Regions from separate parts of the Lysinibacillus sp. A1 genome, predicted to be linked through region 1. Evidence: riboswitches for the same ligand, from Rfam matches in the RefSeq annotation. Region 1 holds a riboswitch; each other region holds the start of a gene.
The links. A riboswitch is a leader RNA that binds a small molecule or an ion and turns the genes downstream of it on or off. The one in region 1 is predicted to bind S-adenosylmethionine.

Region 2: linked by a shared signal. The riboswitch ahead of PI85_RS05460 (O-acetylhomoserine aminocarboxypropyltransferase/cysteine synthase family protein) and the one ahead of PI85_RS14705 (MetQ/NlpA family ABC transporter substrate-binding protein) in region 1 are both predicted to bind S-adenosylmethionine.
Region 3: linked by a shared signal. The riboswitch ahead of metK (methionine adenosyltransferase) and the one ahead of PI85_RS14705 (MetQ/NlpA family ABC transporter substrate-binding protein) in region 1 are both predicted to bind S-adenosylmethionine.
Region 4: linked by a shared signal. The riboswitch ahead of metA (homoserine O-succinyltransferase) and the one ahead of PI85_RS14705 (MetQ/NlpA family ABC transporter substrate-binding protein) in region 1 are both predicted to bind S-adenosylmethionine.

The regions. Positions count from the first base shown of each region.
Region 1 is NZ_JSZM01000017.1:18,278-23,755, reverse strand. It holds gene PI85_RS14725 (carbon-nitrogen family hydrolase) at 1-643, opposite strand, end outside; gene PI85_RS14715 (pyridoxal phosphate-dependent aminotransferase) at 740-1,903, shown strand; gene PI85_RS14710 (PPC domain-containing DNA-binding protein) at 1,951-2,454, opposite strand; SAM riboswitch class I at 2,577-2,682, shown strand; gene PI85_RS14705 (MetQ/NlpA family ABC transporter substrate-binding protein) at 2,772-3,602, shown strand; gene PI85_RS14700 (methionine ABC transporter ATP-binding protein) at 3,697-4,722, shown strand; gene PI85_RS14695 (methionine ABC transporter permease) at 4,715-5,377, shown strand; gene PI85_RS14690 (enoyl-CoA hydratase/isomerase family protein) at 5,391-5,478, shown strand, end outside.
Region 2 is NZ_JSZM01000008.1:57,057-62,534, forward strand. It holds gene PI85_RS05450 (homoserine dehydrogenase) at 1-961, opposite strand, end outside; gene PI85_RS05455 (hypothetical protein) at 1,435-1,821, opposite strand; gene PI85_RS05460 (O-acetylhomoserine aminocarboxypropyltransferase/cysteine synthase family protein) at 2,152-3,456, opposite strand; SAM riboswitch class I at 3,574-3,687, opposite strand; gene PI85_RS05465 (glycerol-3-phosphate acyltransferase) at 3,843-4,475, shown strand; gene PI85_RS05470 (DASS family sodium-coupled anion symporter) at 4,675-5,478, shown strand, end outside.
Region 3 is NZ_JSZM01000001.1:35,590-41,067, reverse strand. It holds gene PI85_RS00190 (alpha/beta hydrolase) at 107-913, opposite strand; gene PI85_RS00185 (gamma carbonic anhydrase family protein) at 1,048-1,560, shown strand; gene metK (methionine adenosyltransferase) at 1,731-2,927, opposite strand; SAM riboswitch class I at 3,211-3,329, opposite strand; gene pckA (phosphoenolpyruvate carboxykinase (ATP)) at 3,722-5,308, shown strand; gene PI85_RS00170 (alpha/beta hydrolase) at 5,396-5,478, shown strand, end outside.
Region 4 is NZ_JSZM01000041.1:41,459-46,936, reverse strand. It holds gene PI85_RS22475 (Ger(x)C family spore germination protein) at 1-715, shown strand, start outside; gene PI85_RS22470 (hypothetical protein) at 720-953, shown strand; gene PI85_RS22465 (endospore germination permease) at 987-2,531, shown strand; gene metA (homoserine O-succinyltransferase) at 2,587-3,522, opposite strand; SAM riboswitch class I at 3,622-3,731, opposite strand; gene PI85_RS22455 (nucleotide excision repair endonuclease) at 3,934-4,305, shown strand; gene PI85_RS22450 (hypothetical protein) at 4,353-4,715, opposite strand; gene PI85_RS22445 (TrmB family transcriptional regulator) at 4,761-5,478, opposite strand, start outside.

The DNA of each region.
Region 1 (5,478 bases):
GCTGAATAATCATCGATTGCCCATTAAAGTTTTCTACTTTTCTCGAAATACGGTTAACTGCTATAACAAAGCATTGGTTTTCAATCGCTCGCGCTTGCAGCAATGTTTTCCAATGATCAATTCTAGGTGTCGGCCATTGAGCTGGTACAAACAGCACCTTTGCTCCTTGGAGGGCATGTGCACGTAACCACTCAGGGAAACGAATATCATAGCAAATGACACCAGCTGCCTCAATAGGTCCTAGCGCGAATCGATTCATATCATCTCCCGCTTCTAAGTAAAGATGCTCGTCCATTAAACGGAAAAGATGGGCTTTGCTATATTCCCCAACAAGTAATCCATTGTTATCAAATGTATACATCGTATTGTAAAACTTGTCGTCCTTTTTTATTGAAACGGAGCCACCGACAATATGTACACTAAGTTCCTTCGCTAAGTTAGCTAAAAATGCCTTTGTACGCTCACCGTTAACATCTGCCAATTCTGGTAGCTTCTCTAGTGCGTAGCCCGTATTCCACATTTCCGGAAGCACAATAATTTCTGCCCCCAGTTTTGCGGCTTCACGAATCTTGTCCTCTGCCCGTGTAAAATTTTCTTCTACTTTGCCGAAGCCAACGTTTAACTGAATACAACCGATTTTCATATTCATTCCTCCTCTAGACAATTAACAAAAAAAGTACTACTATTTGCTTCATATTCTTCAATAATAATTATTATATTCTGAAAAAGGTGATCATGCATGGAATTCTCTAAAAAACTACAGCAATTACCCACTCAATTTTTTGCGGCGCTTGTCCAAAAAGTAAACAATGCCTTGGAAGAAGGTCGTGATGTGATTAATCTCGGGCAAGGAAATCCCGACCAACCTACGCCCACTCATATCATTCAAGCATTGCAGGAAGCAGCTGAAAATCCTCAAAACCACAAATATTCGCCTTTTCGTGGTATCACCGAATTACGTCAAGCGGCTGCCGACTTTTATAAACGAGAATATGATGTGGAGATTGATCCTGATACTGAAGTAGCGATTCTTGGTGGCACAAAAATTGGTCTTGTTGAGCTACCTTTGGCTGTGTTAAATCCAGGCGATACGATGCTATTACCCGACCCGGGCTATCCAGACTACTTATCTGGTGTTGTATTAGGTGATGTTAATTTTGAAGTGATGCCACTATTTGCTGAGAATAATTTCTTACCTGATTATGAGGCCCTACCTAAAGAAGTTAAAGAAAAAGCCAAGTTACTTTACTTAAATTACCCAAATAATCCTACGGGTGGTACCGCTACACTTGAATTTTTTGAAGAAACCATTCGTTTTGCTAAGGAGCATAATATTATCGTATCACATGATTTTGCTTATGGTGCAATTGGATTTGATGGCAATAAACCTATTAGTTTCTTACAGGCAAATGGTGCAAAAGAAGTTGGAATCGAAATGTACACATTATCAAAGACTTATAATATGGCAGGTTGGCGCATAGGCTTTGCTGTAGGTAATGCTGATTTGATTGCCGCGATTAATCTTATTCAAGATCATTTATTTTGTAGTCAATTCCCTGCTATTCAACACGCAGCAGCTATTGCACTGACCTCTTCGCAGGAATGTGCAGATGAGCTAAGAGCTACCTATGAGCGTCGTCGAAATGTTCTAATCGAAGAAGCTCATAGAATTGGCTGGCAAGTAACGGCACCAAGGGGCTCCTTCTTTGCCTGGCTCCCTGTCCCATTAGGTTTCACTAGCGAACAATTTGCCAATATTTTGCTCGACAAAGCTGATATTGCGGTAGCCGCAGGAAATGGCTTTGGTCAATATGGAGAAGGCTATGTGCGTATTGGCTTACTTGTAAGCGAGGAACGTTTACGAGAAGCCATGCATAGAATTGAGCAATTAAAATTATTTTAACATGGAACAAAATGGAGTCCTGTAGCTTTCACTAGCTACAGGACTTACTATTTTTCAATTTTCCTTGGAAGATCTAACTCCTGTTCTAATGGATAAAATTGTACGTGACCTGTTTCATCATCCAACTGACGGATATGCTGAATGCCTTGAACTTCTGCCAGCACTATATCTGCTGTTATGACGATATTTCCACCCTTTATAAAATGACCGCCTGAAACCACTCCCCATTGATCACTCATGGAACCATGGAAATGCGTTTCATATTGTGCATCACGCTTACAAACAACTCCTGAACCTTGGATAAACTCGAGTGGCCCCTCCTTCTCGACCACATCACTAAATTGAACTTTAATGTGAGAAGTTTCATCAGGTACTAAATAAACAAAGCTACTTTTTTGAAAACTACCAATACAACTAATAATGGTTGCTGAATCAATTTTATTCTCTTCACAAAGTGCCTCAATTCCTTCAATGATGTCTGTCCCCATGAGAAGACGAGCACTAATCACCTTACCAAATGAACCTATGCCATAATTAACTCTTACGGACAATCTTCTCCCTCCTTCGCGACAAAATATTATAACAATATAAAAAATTTTAAAAATATTTATTGACTTACTATACCCTATAAATTATATTAGTTCTATCGGAAATACAAAAATATAATATGAATCTCTTATCAAGAGTAGCTGAGGGACTGGCCCTATGAAGCTCGGCAACCTCCTTTTACGAAGGAAGGTGCTAAATCCTGCAAACGAAATTCGTTTGATAGATAAGAGAGGACTTTTTTTCATGAGCCTCTCTTAATTTGTAAGAGAGTTTTTTTTATTTTCAAAAACCGATAAAACAATTTTTGGAGGTAGTTTTCATGAAGAAGAAAAATAAATTTTTAGTAGGTTTAGCAAGTCTTACATTAGTAGCAGCACTAGCGGGCTGTGGCTCTAAAGAAGATAGCAAAGGAAAAGGCGAAGCTATCGATGAAAATAAAATTGTTGTGGGTGTCACTTCAGGACCTCATGAGCAAATTGCAGAGGTAGCTGCTAAAGTTGCAAAGGAAAAAGGTCTAGAAGTAGAACTAAAATCATTTTCTGATTATGTTTTACCAAACACATCCTTAGCAGAAGGAGATCTTGACGCAAACAGCTATCAGCATAAACCTTTCCTCGATACATTTAATAAAGATCACGATACAGATTTAGTACCGGTTGGCAAAACAATTTTAAATCCAATGGGTATTTACTCTGAAAAATATAAATCATTGGATGACGTTCCTGAAGGCGCAACATTTGGCTTACCGAATGACCCAACAAATGGAGCCCGTGCTCTCTTTGTTTTACAAGAGGCAGGCTATATTAAATTAAAAGATGGAGCGGACTTAACAGCATCTGTTCGTGACGTGGAAGAAAACAAAAAGAATTTAAAATTCATAGAATTAGAAGCTGCACAAATTCCTAAGCAGCTTAGTGAAGTAGATGTAGCTGCTATTAATACTAACTTTGCGCTGGAAGCTGGCATTAATCCGCAAGAGGACTCTATTCTTTTAGAATCTACTGACTCTCCATATGTGAACTACATTGTCGTTCGTGCAGAAAATGAAAACGACCCAACGATTAAAAAGTTCATTGAGGCTTATCAATCTGATGAAGTGCGCCAATTCATTGAAGAGGAATTCAAAGGTTCTGTAATCCCTAGCTGGTAATACGTGTGATAAGCTAAAGAATCTGCCATATTTCCACTATGGAAACCGTGCAGATTCTTGCTTTTTAGAAGTTAAGAAAGGAGCAATCAATCTGATGATTCAATTACAAAATATTTCAAAAGAATATAAGACAAAAAAAGGCAGTATTAAAGCTGTGGATGGAATCAATCTTCATGTAAAAAAAGGGCAAATTCATGGTGTAATTGGGTATAGTGGTGCCGGTAAAAGTACGCTGATTCGTTGTGTTAATTTACTAGAGCGTCCTTCAGCAGGCAAAGTCTTGATAGACAATGTGGATATTACTACCCTTTCACTTCATGACTTACGTCAAACACGACAAAAGATTGGTATGATTTTTCAACATTTTAATCTCTTAAAGACAGCGACAGTTTATAACAATATTGCAGTTCCTTTAAAGCTACTTGGTTATAACGAAACAGAAGTCAAAAATCGTGTGGCTAAATATGCGGAAATTGTAGGTTTAACAGAAAAGCTAGATAGCTACCCTAATCAGCTTTCAGGTGGACAAAAGCAACGTGTCGCTATTGCACGCGCTCTAGCGCAAGAGCCAGAAATTTTACTTAGTGATGAAGCAACAAGTGCGCTTGATCCTGAGACTACAGAGGCTATTCTTGAACTATTGTTAAAAATTAATCGTGAATTAGGAATTACAATCCTACTGATTACACATGAAATGAATGTCATTCAGAAAATTTGTGATGAGGTATCTGTTCTAGAAGCAGGGAAAGTAGTTGAATTTGGTACGGCTATCGAGCTCTTTGCAAAACCACAACACCCTACTACAAGAAAGTTCTTAAGTACCATTTCACAACGTAACTTAACTCCTTCTCTTATTGAGCAGTTAAATGTTTCTGGTAGCGTCATTCGTTTAACATTTCTTGGAGAAAGTACTGGTAAGCCATTATTGGCTGAAGTCACCAAAGTATATGATGTACAACCAAACATTTTAACAGCCAATATTATTGAATTAAAAAACGGCATTGTTGGTAATATTGTGGTGCATTTAAACGGAGAGCCCAACATTGTTCAAAAGGCGCTAACCTATTTTGCAGAGAATGGCGTTACTGTGGAAGAGTTAGGAGGAGAGATCCATGAGTAATTTCTTTAATGATTGGTCAGAGGTTATTGGCAAAGCAATTATCGAAACATTTCAAATGGTCGGAATTTCATTATTCTTTTCCATTCTAATTGGTATACCTTTAGGGCTTTTAATAGTTTTAACACGACCTGGTCAATCCTTCGAAAATAAATTTTTCTATCAATTTTTTAATCTAGTCATTAATATAATCCGCTCAGTGCCATTCATCATCTTACTATTCTTCATTTTACCTTTTACAAAGGTTATCGTCGGTACAACGATTGGCGTTAAAGGCGTTATTGTTCCGCTTGTAGTTTATACGGCTCCTTATATTGCACGACTGATGGAGTCAGCGCTTTTAGAAGTTGATTCGGGCGTTGTCGAAGCCTACACAGCTATGGGTATTAAACGTCGGCATATCATTTGGCATGTATTATTACGCGAAGCACGCCCATCCATTATTTTAGGCTTAACAATCGCTACAATTGGATTGATTGGTGCAACTGCAATGGCGGGAATGGTTGGTGCTGGCGGTTTAGGAGACCTAGCTTACCGTTATGGTCATTTACGCTATGAGGTAGATGTCATGTATGCAACTGTGTTTATTTTAATCATCCTTGTACAAAGCATACAATCCATAGGTAACCGCATTTCAGCCAAATTGAAGAAAGACTAGGAGGAGGATATCCATGTCAACTGAGATTTATGTAGAGAAAAACGGCTATATCGCAACGCTAGTGTTAAACCGTCCTGACAAACGAAATTCTTTATCGAGAG
Region 2 (5,478 bases), on a different contig from region 1:
TTTTCCCGATAATTTCAGCATAATCTTCTACCATCACACTTGCTGTTGGGTACATTCCAGCACCAGGACCTACCAAGGTTAAAGTACCAATATAATTTGTTTCTAATGCAACTGCATTGAACACATCATCGACTGGATAAAGTGGATGTTCTTTATCAACCAGTTGTGGTCCAACTTTTGCTACAATTTTCCCATTAGCTAGTTTTTCCACTTCAGCTACATGACGGTAACGTAAACCCTTTTCACATGCCTCATGGACCTGCGAAGCTGAAATACTATCTATGCCGATAACTTCTACATCCGCCCAATCAGGTTGTTCTCCAAATGCTAGGGCGCTTAAAATCATTAACTTTTTAAAGGCATCCTGACCAGAAACATCATTATACGAATCTGCCTCAGCGTAGCCTAAACTTTGCGCTTCTTTTAAAGCTGTATCAAATGACCAGCCCTCTGCTCGCATTTTAGTTAAAATATAATTACAAGTACCATTTAAAACACCTTGTATACGACTAACATCATTAACAAGTAATATATTTTTCATCGTTTTAATAACAGGTACTCCTCCAGCAGTTGTCGCCTCAAAGCCTACAAAGACACCATTTGCTTTTGCAAGTTCTTGTAACTCTAATCCACGCTTTGCAAACATGACTTTGTTGGCAGTAATAACATGACATTTATGCTCTACCGCTCTCTTTAAATAGCTATATGCAGGCTCTTCATTCACAATGGCTTCAAATATTACTTGCATGCCTGGTTCTGCCAATACATCATCCATGCTTGTAGTCATCAAATGTGCTGTGCCTGGTACACGTTCTCGGCTAGCATCTGTTACTAAAATTTTAGCTACTTCCAATTCAATGCCTAATTTATTTTTAAGATCTTCCCGCTTTTCATTTAATATATGATAGATTCCTTGACCTACCGTTCCAAATCCTAAAATCGCTGCCTTTATAGTTGCCATTCTTATTATTCCCTCCAACTTACATTCCGCAGTTTCATCAAGCCAAACTCTCCGTGGGGTTGTGCCAAATCATTTGACACCAACCGCAGGCCTTAGCCAACCCTTAATTTTGGATAAATTTTGATATTCAGTACATGTTAGAACATATACAAATTCAAATAATTCGAAATTTAACTTAAAGAAAATTGTAACGCATATATATACTTTACACAAGAAAAATCTTTCTAGGAAGGACATTTGTTTTCCCTAGACGTGCAAAAGAAATCGGTTTCATTCCTTTTACTATACGTTTTTTTAGTTTATCCATAAGATTTGAACAAATATTGACTCTTTACTCTCAAATTATGATGTCTTTCTTCTATTATATATATGTATGTTCAGACACCCATAAACCAGCTAAATAATTAAACTACTATAAAAAAGGCTCATTCCCTGTAGCAGCAGAGAATGAGCCTAAATATATGAGGGATTATTTAGCTCGCTTTTGAAAGCAATTGAAAACGATATTGTGTTAAAGCTTGTTGAACAATACTAATTTCTTCTTCTGTAAAATTTGGTATTGCATACGTACGTTCCACTAATTGAAATGTACCATACTTCAAATAAAATTCTGTTGCTGGAAGCTGGATGTGGCTCACACCATACTTCTCATATGCCTCATAAACTTCCTTAATCGTATAGCCAATATCATCTGTGCAAACCTGTTCTTGATACGCTGAATGACCGAAAATTTGCTGCCATTTACATTCCACTAATGTAAGGATGTGTTGAATGGATTGATTGTTAACAAATACATGACCTTCATTTAGTTCATAAATTAGATAAGATGCAATGTTTTGCGCACTATAGAGATTACCCATTTTAAACACTCCTTTATCATCAGTTTTTTTGAAGAGTAGCCACTGGCTATGTAACTACTCTCCTATCTATTCAAAAGTGGGGGGATCACTTATGAAAACATTTACCTTTTCAACGAGGTTTTTCCGTACATTTAACTTAATTCCAAGTATATAACAAGGTTTTAACAAAGTCAATAATACATATAAAATTACTCGGTATTGTTTTTAAAAAGGTTCTGATAATTACCGGATGAGGTAATTGGTTAATGTAGCAACGTTTGACGTATACCAAATGAGGCTATTCGAATGAGAAAATACGTAAACGCTACAACATTCGCCTGTCATTCTATATTAAGCTTCTACTGTTTGCTCAGTTGTTGCTGTTGCCTGAGTAATAGCCTGCTCTAAATCTGCAATGATGTCCTCCACTGCCTCTAAACCGATTGATAAGCGAATGAGCGATTCGGTTACGCCAGCTTGAATTAGTTCATCTGCTGATAATTGTTGGTGTGTAGTAGATGCTGGATGGATAATTAGCGACTTGGCATCCCCTACATTTGCTACATGTGAAAACAGCTTTACATGATCAATAAGCTTTCGTCCTGCTTCACGTCCACCTTTAATGCCAAATGTAAGCACTGAACCGAAGCCATTTTTTAAATACTTTTTCGCCAACTCATGTGTTGGAAAATCTTCTAGGCCATTATAATTTACATACTCCACAGATGGGTGGTTACGTAAATATTCTGCCACAGCTAAAGCATTTTCATTGTGTTTAGGGATACGCAAATGAAGCGTCTCTAAACCTTGTAAAAGATTGAAAGCTGCATCTGCACTTAATGTAGGTCCAAAATCACGTAACAACTGTACACGCAGCTTTGTAGCAAAGGCTGCAGAAGCTGTATCGATTCCATAGCGTAAACCATGGTAAGAAGCATCCGGCTCTGTAAAGCCTGGGAATCGCCCACTAGTCCAATCAAACTTACCAGCGTCTACAACAACACCACCTAGAGTTGTCCCATGGCCACCTATCCATTTCGTTGCTGAGTGAACTACCACATCTGCACCGTAGTCAATTGGTGTAGACCCATAAGGAGAAGCAAATGTACTGTCGATAATTAATGGTAAGCTGTTGTCATGTGCAATCTTAGCTACAGCTTCAATATCTAAAACCTTTAAGCTTGGATTACCGTAAACTTCTGCGAAGACAGCTTTTGTTTTATCAGTAATGGCAGTCTTAAAATTCTCTGGGTTTGTTTCATCTACAAAAATCGTTTTAATGCCATAGTTTGGTAATGTATTCGCGAATAAATTATACGTACCACCATATAAAGAACTAGCTGCTACAATTTCATCTCCTGCCCCAGCTAGATTTAAAATAGAAAATGCAATAGCTGCTGCACCAGATGAAAGTGCTACTGCTGCCGTTCCACCTTCTAATAAAGCCACACGCTTTTCAAAAACATCCACTGTCGGATTCGTAATTCGCGTGTAAATGTTCCCCGCTTCCTCTAAGGCAAAAAGACGTTGCGCATGAGCAGTGTCTTTAAAAACGAAAGCAGTTGAACGGTAAACAGGAACAGTTCTAGAACCCGTCACAGGGTCTGGCTCTTGACCGCCATGTAACAGCAGTGTTTCTGGTTTAAAATTTGTCATTGTGTACCTCCATTTGGTTATTTTTTTTACGATGGTACCGGAGATGAGGAGGATTTTTCTGTAGAAAACAAAAACCCTCTTCAGCTAAGAAGAGGGTTGCGGTTGCAAGTTTTCCTCCCCTTATCTGCCAGATCCAAGTAAGAATCTGTAGGAATTAGCACCTTAGTAAGTTCATCACCTACTGGTTGCCGGGCATCATAGGGCCTATCCCTCCGCCGCTCTTGATAAGAGTATGAGATTCAATTTCCATCGTTGTTACAAAGTATAAGCATAGAGTTTTTTTCTGTCAACATCTAAATTTTATTTTTTCCGAAACTTCTGTCTGCTCTTTTACGTAGTAAGAACGCATACACTATTTTAGAAAAAAATTTGAAAGGAGTATTTTTATGGTAAAAGCCGTGATCTGTTTTCTAGTTGTTGGCTATTTGATTGGCTGTATTCACGGCTCTAAGGTGGCACAATTTTTATCCGGGGTTGATTTAAAAAAAGCTGGCCATGGCAATGCTGGTGCCTCTAATGCTACGCTTTCACTCGGCTGGAAATATGGCGTTTTAGTAGCTCTTATCGATATTGGCAAAGGCGTCGTAGCCATTGTCGGTGCACATTTTTATTTAACAGATGTAACACATTTAACAGCAGAACAAACATGGCTCCTCACCTACTTGATAGCTGCAGGGGTTATTTTGGGGCATAATTTCCCTTTTTATATGGGCTTCAATGGTGGAAAAGGGACTGCCTCTATCATTGGAATTTTACTTGCGGTTGATTGGAAGATTGGTTTATTTGCACTTATTCTATTTGTTATTTTATCTTTTGCAACGAACTATTTAATTGTTGGGGTATTAGAATTTTACCTCGTTTTTTGTACCGCTACTTACTTATGGATTCCTGGGCTTGGCCCGACCATTATTGCCATTCTACTTTTTGCTATTGCTATTATTTTGCACATTGAAAATATTCAACGTTTAATCAATGGAACCGAGCCTAAAGTTACTTCTGCCTTCAAGAAAAAGAAATAATATTTTTAGGAGATATTTGTATATTTTATGACCACAAATTATCTCTTTAATTACTATTAAAGCTGTAAAACAGACATATTCCGCTTCTTTTCATTCTATACAATAAACGGACGAATTCTTATCTTAAAAAAACATTATACTGACCGATGTTATGGATAATAACCGTCATTTTACGTAGACGTAGAAGGGATGAGAAAATATGTCTTCATCTAAACAAACAACAACGAAGCGTAATTTAAAGCCTTTATGGATTGGGTTGGCTTTTGCTTTATTAATTATCATTATTTTTTTACCTAATAACGGTGATCTACCTGTAGCTGGACAGCGCGCTTTAGCCATTTTAGCTTTCGCGGTTATCCTGTGGGTAACAGAGGCTGTTTCATATCCTGTTAGCTCTGCAATGATTATTGCACTCGTCACAGTTTTACTAGGACTTGCACCATCTAAGGATGATCCAACAACACAACTAGGTACTGCTAGCGCCTTAAAACTATCATTAAGTGGTTTTAGTAACTCTGCCGTGGCCCTAGTAGCAGCAGCTCTTTTTCTAGCGGCAGCCATGCAAATTACCAATTTGCATAAACGACTTGCTCTTTGGATTCTTTCGCTTGTAGGAACAAAAACAAAAGCCATTGTTTTCGGTGCTATATTAGTTTCAATTGCCCTTGCATTTTTTGTTCCTTCAGCTACTGCACGTGCTGGCGCAGTGGTCCCTATTCTTCTTGGCATGGTCGCAGCATTCGGTTTACCACGTGATAGTCGACTTGCTGCTTTACTTGTTATTACTTCTGTACAAGCCGTCTCCATTTGGAATATCGGTATTAAAACTGCGGCAGCACAAAATATGGTTGCTTTGAATTTCATCCAAGAGCAATTTAATGTGAATATATCATGGGGTGCTTGGTTACTTTATGCTGCTCCATTCTCGATTATTATGTCAGTAGCCTTATTTTTCATTATGATTACGCTTATTAAGCCTGAGACGAGCAATATTGATGGTGGT
Region 3 (5,478 bases), on a different contig from region 1:
TACCTTACTTTAAGTCACTATATTATTACACTTTTCAGAAAATTACAATATTATATTCAAGTAACAATATTTAAGTAAGAACCCTATTATTTGGAAGGTGTCAAAACTATTTTATTATATATCCAATCCGTCTAAGAGCATTATTGATAAAATCTCGAATATACATAAAAATCTCTTCACGCTCTACTTCATGAAATAAATTATGATAACAATTTGCCCATTCTTTAAATTGAAACTCGGTAAGCTCTTGTTGATGAAGCCAATTGCGCATTTGTCGAGTTTCCGTTATTTTATCTTTTTCAGCTGTCATAATTAACATAGGCATATTAGGAAATTCATGCTTAGGTAGCATAACTAAATTTTTCATCATCTGTTGAAGCTCCCGATACCATTTTACTGAAACAACAGACATAAATGGGATATCATCCTTCATTTCCTCTCTCCCCTCAACACTGCGCGTTAATGTCTCAAATGTCACCTCATGCGTCAATTTAACATTTGCTGTTAAAGCACTCAAACTCGTTAAAGCATTTGATAATTTACCTGGTAAAAGCTTCAAATGTAGCCAGGGTGATGTCAAAATAATACCAGCACATTCATACTTTTTCTTTTGCATGGTATGAAGAACTAAAGTAGCGCCTAGTCCATGCCCAATTACAAAGGTTGGTAAATTATATGAAAAGGCATTCTCAATGAGATTTCTTGTATATTTATTGTACAATTTGAAGTCCTCATCATGGACACGCGCAAATCTTGCATTGATGCCATGATTCGGTAGATCCCCCATGACTATGTGGAAGCCTTCCATTCTTAATTTTTCTATAAGCCATGCATACCAACGGTGGTTTTCATAAGCACCATGAAGAATAGCAATCACAGCCTTTGCTTGTCCATCAGCTTCCCATTTCCACATTCACATAGTCCTCCTAAAAAATAATTACAATTTGATTATATCGAAATAACAGCACATTTTAATTTTATATTTCCTTAAAGTTGCGTATTTGATACGATAATACTATATCTACAGAAAGAAAAGAGGCGATTCTCATGATTTATCCATTTAAAGATAAAACACCAAAGATCGATCCATCTGTTTTTATTGCCGATTACGCAACTGTTACTGGAGACGTAACAATTGGAGCTGAAACAACTATTTGGTTTAATACCGTAATTCGTGGCGATGTTTCACCAACCATTATTGGTGAACGGGTAAGTATCCAAGATCTTTGCTGCTTACATCAAAGTCCTAGGTTTCCACTCATTATTGAAGATGAGGTCACAGTAGGACACCAAGTAACTTTACATAGCTGTACCATTCGAAAAAATGCCTTAATCGGTATGGGCTCCATTATTTTAGACGGAGCAGAGATTGGAGAGGGTGCATTTATTGGAGCCGGAAGTCTCGTGCCTCCTGGTAAAGTCATACCTCCAAATAGCTTAGCATTAGGTCGTCCAGCGAAAGTTGTCCGAGAATTAAACGCTGAGGATAAAAAGGATATGGAGCGTATCGTACGTGAATACGTAGAAAAAGGTCAGTATTATAAATCTCTACAAAAATAAAAGCTTATAAAGAATTTATTCATTATAAAAAATCCCTCGCTTTCCATGACCATTGTTCAAGGATACAGGCGAGGCATTTTTGCAAAAAAACAAAAGGGGCAGAAAAGCCCCTTTTGTTCATCATACATTAGAATAATTTTCTAACGACTTCAGCACTTTAGCACAATAGTTTACAGACGTGCTTTTACGCGTAATGCGTCAGCTTTATCAGTTTGTTCCCATGGTACATTTAAATCGGTACGACCGAAGTGACCATAGGCTGCAGTTTGTTTATAAATTGGACGACGAAGATCTAGCATCTTAATAATACCTGCTGGGCGTAAATCAAATAGCTCACGAACCCATTCTACGATTTCGCTTTCCTTCACTTTTCCTGTACCAAATGTATCAACCGCAATGGAAACAGGCTGTGCAACGCCTATTGCATACGCCAGTTGTACTTCCGCGCGTTCTGCTAAACCAGCTGCTACAATATTTTTAGCTACATAACGTGCCGCATAGGCAGCTGAACGGTCAACTTTTGTGGCATCCTTACCTGAGAACGCACCGCCACCATGTCGTGCATAACCACCGTATGTATCAACAATGATCTTACGGCCCGTTAAACCAGCATCTCCTTTTGGCCCACCAATGACGAAACGGCCAGTTGGATTGATAAAGTATTTTGTGTTTGAATCTAATAATTCGCTTGGCACAACAGGAGCAATCACGAATTGTTTTAGATCAGCCTGAATTTGTTCAAGTGTTGCTTCTTCATCATGCTGTGTTGAAATAACAATTGTATCGACACGCACAGGTACGTTATTGTCATCATACTCAATTGTTACTTGTGTTTTACCATCTGGACGTAAATAAGCTAGCTCACCAGATTTACGAACTTCCGTTAAACGACGTGCTAACTTATGAGCTAAGCTAATTGGTAATGGCATTAACTCAGGTGTTTCATTACATGCATAGCCAAACATTAAGCCTTGGTCCCCTGCACCAATCGCTTCAATATCTGCATCTGTCATAGAACCTTCACGTGCTTCTAAAGCTTGGTCAACACCTTGAGCAATATCTGGAGATTGCTCACCAATTGCTACAAGTACCGCTAAGTTTTCAGCATCAAAGCCATATTTTCCACGTGTATATCCGATTTCCGCTACCGTATCACGTACAATACCTTTGATATCTACATAAGTAGAAGTAGTAATTTCTCCCGCTACTAATACTAATCCTGTTGTTACAGTTGTTTCACACGCTACACGTGCATTTGGATCTTCTGCTAAAATAGCATCTAAAATGGCATCCGAAATCTGGTCACAAATTTTATCTGGATGTCCTTCTGTTACACTTTCTGATGTAAACAGTCGACGGTTTGTCATTTAGTTTTCCTCCTATTACTCTTACAAATAGTATTTGAATACGGTACTCATTACCCATGTCAAGTCCGCTCCTAAGGATTGAACTCTCAAGCCGCTGTTGTTGTCATTTCACTTTACGTGAAAAAATAACTGCTACTTTTAACACGAGGATTTCGAAAGATCCGTCATTATAATAAGGAAAGAACTACATATACTTACCTTTACATTGATTTTTAACAATAAAAAAATCCTTTACTCACGTTACTATACATGAGGAAAGGAATAATGACTTCGCTACCTTTCACTCTTATCGTTCAAGGGATTTTCCCTTGCATCAGGTTGGCACCAACGCATGACGTGAAATAGTTCATGCAGGTTGCCGGGTTTCACAGGGCCTGACCCTCCACCAGCTCGGGATAAGAGTATCCGTTCAATTTTCATGTTACTGAAAAGGTCGAACATTGTCAAATATTTTCTTATGTATTACTGTATAGAAAGGAAGGAACAAATAATCATCATAAAACTTTTCATTCTTGGGTGATGATGTAAATAGAAGAAAATTAATCCCTACAACATACCTAGCATCTTGTGGTAACATATGTGTGGCTCAAATTTTAGACAATTTACTGTAGCATTGAATGTTTTCTACTCGAAAAACATTATTTTTTGTCAGTTTATTGAAAAGTAATAAAAACTCTAAAATAATTTCTTAATTAGTATAGATTATTTAACCAATTGTGTTATACTATTTTTGAAATTAAGAAAAAATCCCTCTAAATCAAGGGAATACTATAAAAAAGGATGGTATTTAATCGATGAATTCAGTAGAAATTGCAAACGAACTGAAGGAATTATTAAGCGGCGGTAACATTAACGTTCAACTTTCAGTACCACAATTAGCAGAAAAAGCTACTTCTCGTGGTGAGGCAATGTTAACAGTAGATGGCGCAGTTCGTGCAGAAACTGGCAAATACACTGGTCGTTCACCTAAAGATAAATATACAGTAGAAGAAGAAAGCACAAAAGATCAAATTGACTGGGGTAAGGTCAATCAACCAATTTCCTCTGAAGTGTTCGATAACCTGTATGTAAAAGTAATAAAATATTTAAAAGAACAAGATGAATTATTTGTATTCAAAGGCTTTGCTGGTGCTGACAAAGATTCACAATTAAGCATCCAAGTTATTAATGAATACGCTTGGCACAACCTTTTCGCTCATCAATTATTTATCCGTCCAACTAAAGACGAATTAGCTTCGCATGTTGCAGACTTCACTGTCATCTCAGCTCCTAACTTTAAAGCAGATCCTGCGGTTGACGGTACTGCTTCTGAAACATTCATCATTGTATCACTTGAAAAGAAAATTATCTTAATTGGTGGTACTGAATATGCTGGTGAAATGAAAAAATCTATCTTCGGTATTATGAATTACTTACTACCACAACAAGGTATCCTTTCTATGCACTGTTCAGCAAACGTTGGTGAAGCTGGCGATGTAGCATTATTCTTCGGTCTATCTGGTACTGGTAAAACAACATTATCCGCTGATCCAGACCGTAAGCTTATCGGTGACGATGAACACGGCTGGTCTGATAATGGTGTATTCAATATTGAGGGTGGTTGCTATGCAAAAACGATCAACCTTTCTGCTGAGAAAGAACCAGAAATCTACAATGCAATCCGCTTCGGCTCTGTTTTAGAAAACGTAGCTGTTGATCCAGAAACTCGTATTTGTGATTATGATGATGGTTCATTAACAGAAAATACTCGTGTAGCTTATCCGATTCAATACATCGAAAACATTGTTGATCCTTCTGTAGCAGGTCATCCAAAAACAATCATCTTCCTAACAGCTGATGCGTTTGGCGTATTACCTCCTATCAGTAAATTAACAAAAGAGCAAGCTATGTATCACTTCTTAAGTGGTTTCACTTCAAAACTTGCTGGAACTGAACGTGGTGTAACAGAGCCAGAACCAGTATTCTCTACATGCTTCGGTTCTCCATTCCTTCCACTTCCTGCAACAGTTTATGCAGAAATGTTAGGTCAAAAAATTGACGAACATGGCGCACAAGTATTCCTAGTGAACACTGGTTGGACTGGTGGAGAATATGGTACTGGTAGCCGTATGAAACTTTCTTATACACGTACAATGGTACGCGCAGCTATCGATGGTAAATTAACAAATGTTGAAACGACACAAGATGCTGTATTTGGTTTACACATCCCAACAGCAGTTGAAGGTGTACCTTCACAAGTGTTAAATCCTCGTGAAGCATGGGCAGATAAAGCTGCATACGATGCAAAAGCTGCTGAACTTGCAGGCTTATTCAACGAAAACTTCAAGAAATTTGCAAACGTTTCTGAAGCCATCACTACACTTGGTGGCCCATTAAAATAACAACTAGAACAAGAAAAGGGAACGAGATAATTCGTTCTCTTTTTCTTTCCCATAAAACATAAATGAAGCTAATATAGGGAGATACATATGAAAAGAAAATACAAATTACTAGTAGCAATCATTACTATATTATTGGCATTATTTACTGGTGCTGGTTTTTTTGCAGGCAA
Region 4 (5,478 bases), on a different contig from region 1:
TGTTTCTGAAAAAGTTTGGGGCTCTACGATTGCTATTAATATAGACGAATTGGTCACAAGGCTCAGTGAAAAGGATAATGGGGTTTTGATTTCTGCGATTGAAGTTCATGGGGATAAACGGTTAGGTGCCGATCAAACAAACGTCCAACGTGTTAAAACACCCGTGTTGTTAAAATATGCAGGGTTAGCCGTCTTTAAAGGTGATCGATACATTGGTTTACTTTCAGAGGGTGAAAGTAAAAGCATTAGTTTCCTTAGTGACAAAATACAAAGTACGATCGAAATCGTCACCTGTCCAAAGCAAGGTACACTCTCGACCGAGATTACGAAATCCTCCACAAAAGTAAAGGGGTCATTTAAAAATGGGAAACCGCAAATTGATGTCCAAATAAATGTGGAACAAAATGTAGGAGAGGTCGAATGTGATATCAATCTAACGAAAAATAAAACGGTGGATTATATCAATAAAAAGACAGCACAGGGCATCGATGAACGTATTGAAAAAACATTAGAAAAAATTCAGCAGCAATACCAAGTGGATGTCTTAGGCTATGGTGATGCCCTACATCGTGCAGATGCTAAACAATGGAAAAAAATCAAAAACGATTGGCCAACTATCTTTCCTGATCTACCAATCCATGTTCATGTAAAAGTGACAACACAAGGTTTAGGCACAATGCAAAACTCATTATTAAAAAAGCCAAAGGAGGGATAGTGGATTGGTACTAGCAATAGCCATCTTAATCATTTCAATCATTATTGCGTTACTATATATCCCGAAACTCAAAAAGCAACAAGAGACCAAAACCATTCTTGTTTTTTCAATCCTATTACTAATTGGAACAGCGCTTAATATGGGCATTGCTCTCAAAATAAATATCCCGAGTCCTCTAGATTTTATAACCTTTATTTTTACACCAATTAAAGATTTTATCGTTTCACTCACAAAATAGTAGATACATCGTCATGAAATGGAGGACAATTATATGGAAAAAGAAGTAATTAGTTCAAGACAATTTACAATTATCACATTCCTCCTTTCTATCGGTACTGCCATCTTAATCATCCCTTCAAGTATTGCAAGCTCTAGTAAGCAAGATGCGTGGATTGCTGCAAGTATTGGTGTTGTCATTAGTTTGCTTGTTGTGAAATTATTTGTGACGTTAGGCGACCAAACACCGACACTGAATTTTATTGAAGCAAATGAAAAACTACTCGGGCGCTTTTTTGGAAAAATCACAGTGGTGTGCTTCCTTTCTCTTACCCTATTTGCGGGAGGAGAATTACTGTATTTTATTGGTGCTTTTATGAAAACAGAGGTAATGCCGGAGACGCCTACTATGGCATTTGCCTTGTTGTTTATTATTATAATTATGTATGCTACCTATTTAGGGATAGAAAACTTTGCTCGTTCAGCAGAAATACTTTTCCCTATGTTTGTCTTAATTTTTATTTTCTTTGTTGTCAGTATCACCCCACAAATTAAGTTTGAATATATACAACCGATTATGGAAGCATCCAAAACATCCATCTTATATAGTATCATCCGCTTTATAAGTGTCTTTTCTTTTTCGTTAGTTATGTTATTAATGATTTACCCTGCGAGTGTCAATGTCCAGCAATCCTCAAAAAAAGGATTTTACATAGGCATGCTTCTCGGTGGATTTGTACTAGTAACATTAATTACTCTATCCATTTTAGTATTAGGGCCAGCCAACACGGCTTCGCGAACTTTCCCTAGCTATGCCCTAGCACAAAGAATCTCTATCGGAAATTTTTTACAGCGCATTGAAATAATCATGGCTTTTATGTGGATTGTATCCATTTTTATTCGAACGTTTATGTACTTCTATACAACTGTTGTTGGAATTGCACAAATTATGAAATTGAAGGATCACCGCCCACTAATCCTACCAATGGGTATTATTATGGTCGGACTTTCGCAAATTGTTCACCCAGACATCGTCCATTCCAACATTTATAATGATGAGATTTGGCCAATTTATGCATTTGTTTGCACCATATTATTACCCATACTTCTCCTCATTGTAGCTGTTATTCGTAACCGAAAATCACTAGGTAATTCAACTGAAATGGGTCATGCGGATTCTAATGAGGGGCAAATGACTGATGCGAGTAATGCGGTTTCTAATCAAGTGAATCAGACGAAACCTGATAATACGGATTCCCATCAGGAGAATCAGGCGAAACCTAATAATATGAATTCCAATCAGGATATTCAGACGAAACCCGCTACTATGGATTCCAATCAGGATATTCAGACGAAACCTGCTACTATGAATTCCAATCAGGATATTCAGACTAACGATGCTAATACAGATAGCACTCAAGACAATCAGGATAATCAAGAAAAAACAGATAATCCAGTTTCTACTCAAGACAATCAAGATAAATCTGCTACGTCGAATTCCAGCCAAGTGATTCAGTCTGAAGCTGGCAACGCTACATCCAAACAGGACGATCAGGCGACTCCGGATAAAACGAGTTCTGATAAGAAAAATCTAGAATAACAAAGTCTAATTCCTTCAGCTGCTTAGTGAAGAAATTAGACTTTTTCAGTGTTATTTAAATATGATATTCAATTTCGTCTACAAAGTCCCATTCATATGGTGTCTCTTGGTATACGTAGTAGTTCAACCAGTTGGAGAACAATAAATGCGTATGGGCACGCCATGTATTCATCGGTGCCTTTGCTGGATCATCATTTGGGAAGTAGTTTACTGGAACGTCTATATGGATACCCTTGGCAACATCGCGACTGTATTCATCGGCTAATGTTGTCGCATCATATTCTAAATGTCCAGTAATCATAATGTTTTTATTATCTTTAGATTGCACGATAAACACACCCGCATCCTCTGAATAGGATAATAAGCGTAACTCTTGATGATTGCGAACCTCGTCAATCGAGACAGATGTATAGCGAGAATGAGGGGCAGTAAATAAATCACTAAAGCCTCGTACTAAATCTACTGTTAAATCAGTAATCACATGAGAATAAACCCCGGAGCATTTAGCAGAAAGCTCGACCTTTCCAATCCCATAATGATGATATAGCGCAGCCTGTGCCCCCCAACATATATGTAGCACGGATGTCACATTCTTTTTAGACCAATCCATAATTTCAGCAATTTCCTGCCAATAGTTAACCTCTTCAAACGGCATTTTTTCTACAGGCGCACCCGTAATAATCATACCATCATAGCGTCGATGACGAATTTGGTTAAACGTTGTGTAGAATAATTGCAAATGAGATTTACTGACATTTTTAGATTCATGAGTAGCCGTGTTTAAAAAAGTAATATTCACCTGTAATGGCGTATTTCCTAGTAATCGTAGTAATTGTAGCTCCGTTTTTTCTTTTTCGGGCATCAAATTTAAGATTAATATATTTAATGGACGTATTTGCTGTGTTCTCGCACGGTCCTCTTCCATCACGAAGATTTTTTCCTCACGTAAATGTTCTCCAGCAGGTAAATTTTTCGGAATATTAATTGGCATCTTGCGTTCCCCTCTCTTTTTTTGCTCCTTTTTCGAAAAAATTAAAAAATCCTCCACATTCCATATGAGATAGAATGAGAAGGATTTTTTTCACGTTCACTCTTATCTCTCAAAGGAAAAACCTTTGCTGGAATTAGCACCTTTCTAACATTTGTTAGAGGTTGCTGAAGCGTCATCGGGCCAAATCCCTCTGCTTCTCTTGATAAGATTATTTAATTATCTTGAATTGTAACATGGACTAGTTAGAATATCAATAATTCATAGAATATTTTGTTATTCCTATGCATGTTCTCCCATCATTTGATAAACACTAAGCTTGCTGTATATGGTTATTCTACATGAAATTTTATGGTAAACATGCCGCTATTATGTTACCATATATCTTTAGTAATAGAGAGGAACGTGAATACTTTGATTAATATTGAATTTCCAAAACCAGATGTAGTCATTCGCCAACGCGAACAAGATGTAAAACCAGGTGATGTCCCAATTACACCATACTTTGGTTTCATCGACTTCCACAAGATCACACGTGATAAAGGCGGCATTTTCTTATTTTATAATGAAAAGAATGAGCTATTATTTGTCGGTAAAGCACGTAAAATTCGCCAACGCATTAAAAAACATTTTGAAGACAATGTATCTCCGATGAAAAACTATCGTGACGAGGTCTTCAAAATTGAAGTCTATGAAGTAGAAGATCCTATGGAACGTGAAATTTATGAAACGTATGCGATTAATACGTTCCGCTCCAAATACAATGTAGATAAAGTATTTTATTAATATCAACAAAAACCGAAATCTCTTTTTTTAGGGATTTCGGTTTTTTATTACATCCTAGTCATGCGATCTATCGGCATGCTTTTTCCGTTAATATATAGTTCAATAATTGTCAACTCTGGGCTTTTGTTGATAGCATAGACATACGGTTGAGCTTCTTTCTTTTGCTCGCTTCCTTCCTTGAAATGAATGACTAACCGATCTTCATTTGCTGCCACACTTGCTAGCACATTTCCTTTCGAAAACATGACAAGATAGTACGTCACGTCATCTTCATACAATAACTGAATTCTGTCTTTAGCTATAATATGCTGTTGGATATGGTCAGGAACGATGGTTAGCTCCTGAATCTTAGGTGGAACTGGCAGCGGCGGTGCAGAATCACATCCGCCCATCCATAAGACATAAAACAATACTGGCAACATCCATTTTTTCAAGATGCTCCCCTTCCCTTATAGCTACTCTAAAAAAAATGCTTTACGCTCTTTAGCAATCCAGTCCTCAAGCTCTTTATCATCACGCTTCACTAGTCGATTGATAAGAACATCATGCCAAACATAATCCTCTAATAAATATATATGCACTGGATCATTCGTTATAAAAGCGGTTTCTTGATTCGACGGCGAGTGACCATAAATCATTTCTTGTCCATCAACCGATAAAATAAACCAGTGGGGTGTAGAAGTCTTTCTCGTATAGTGTGTGGCTCTGTGCTGATCGATAGATGCCAGATGTTCCCCGACATATAAGGTAATGCCATGCACCTTCACATGCTGTGATACCCCTTCGATATCCTCGCGTAAGGCATCGTACATATCTTCCCACATCGATAGGATAATTTTTGTCTCTGCTTTTTTTAATAAGTTTTGACAATAATTGATGATTGTCTGCTTCCCTTTTAGCATTAACACTTTAGGTTCCGCTTCCTGTTCTTTCGTTTCTAATTTTTCTAATTGATCACTAATCGACGTAAAATTTGATTGCCAGCGCTGTTGAATTTGCTGCAAAAACATTTCGACAGGAATAGAAGAATACGTCGTTTGATCCGCCGTTTCCTCTTTCAGTACGAATCCCTTTTCAACAAGACCATTTAATATGTCATAGATTCTAGCTCTTGGTATTCCAGAGTTTTTGCTAACTTGGTAGGCACTGACATGACTATTTTGTACGAGTGCT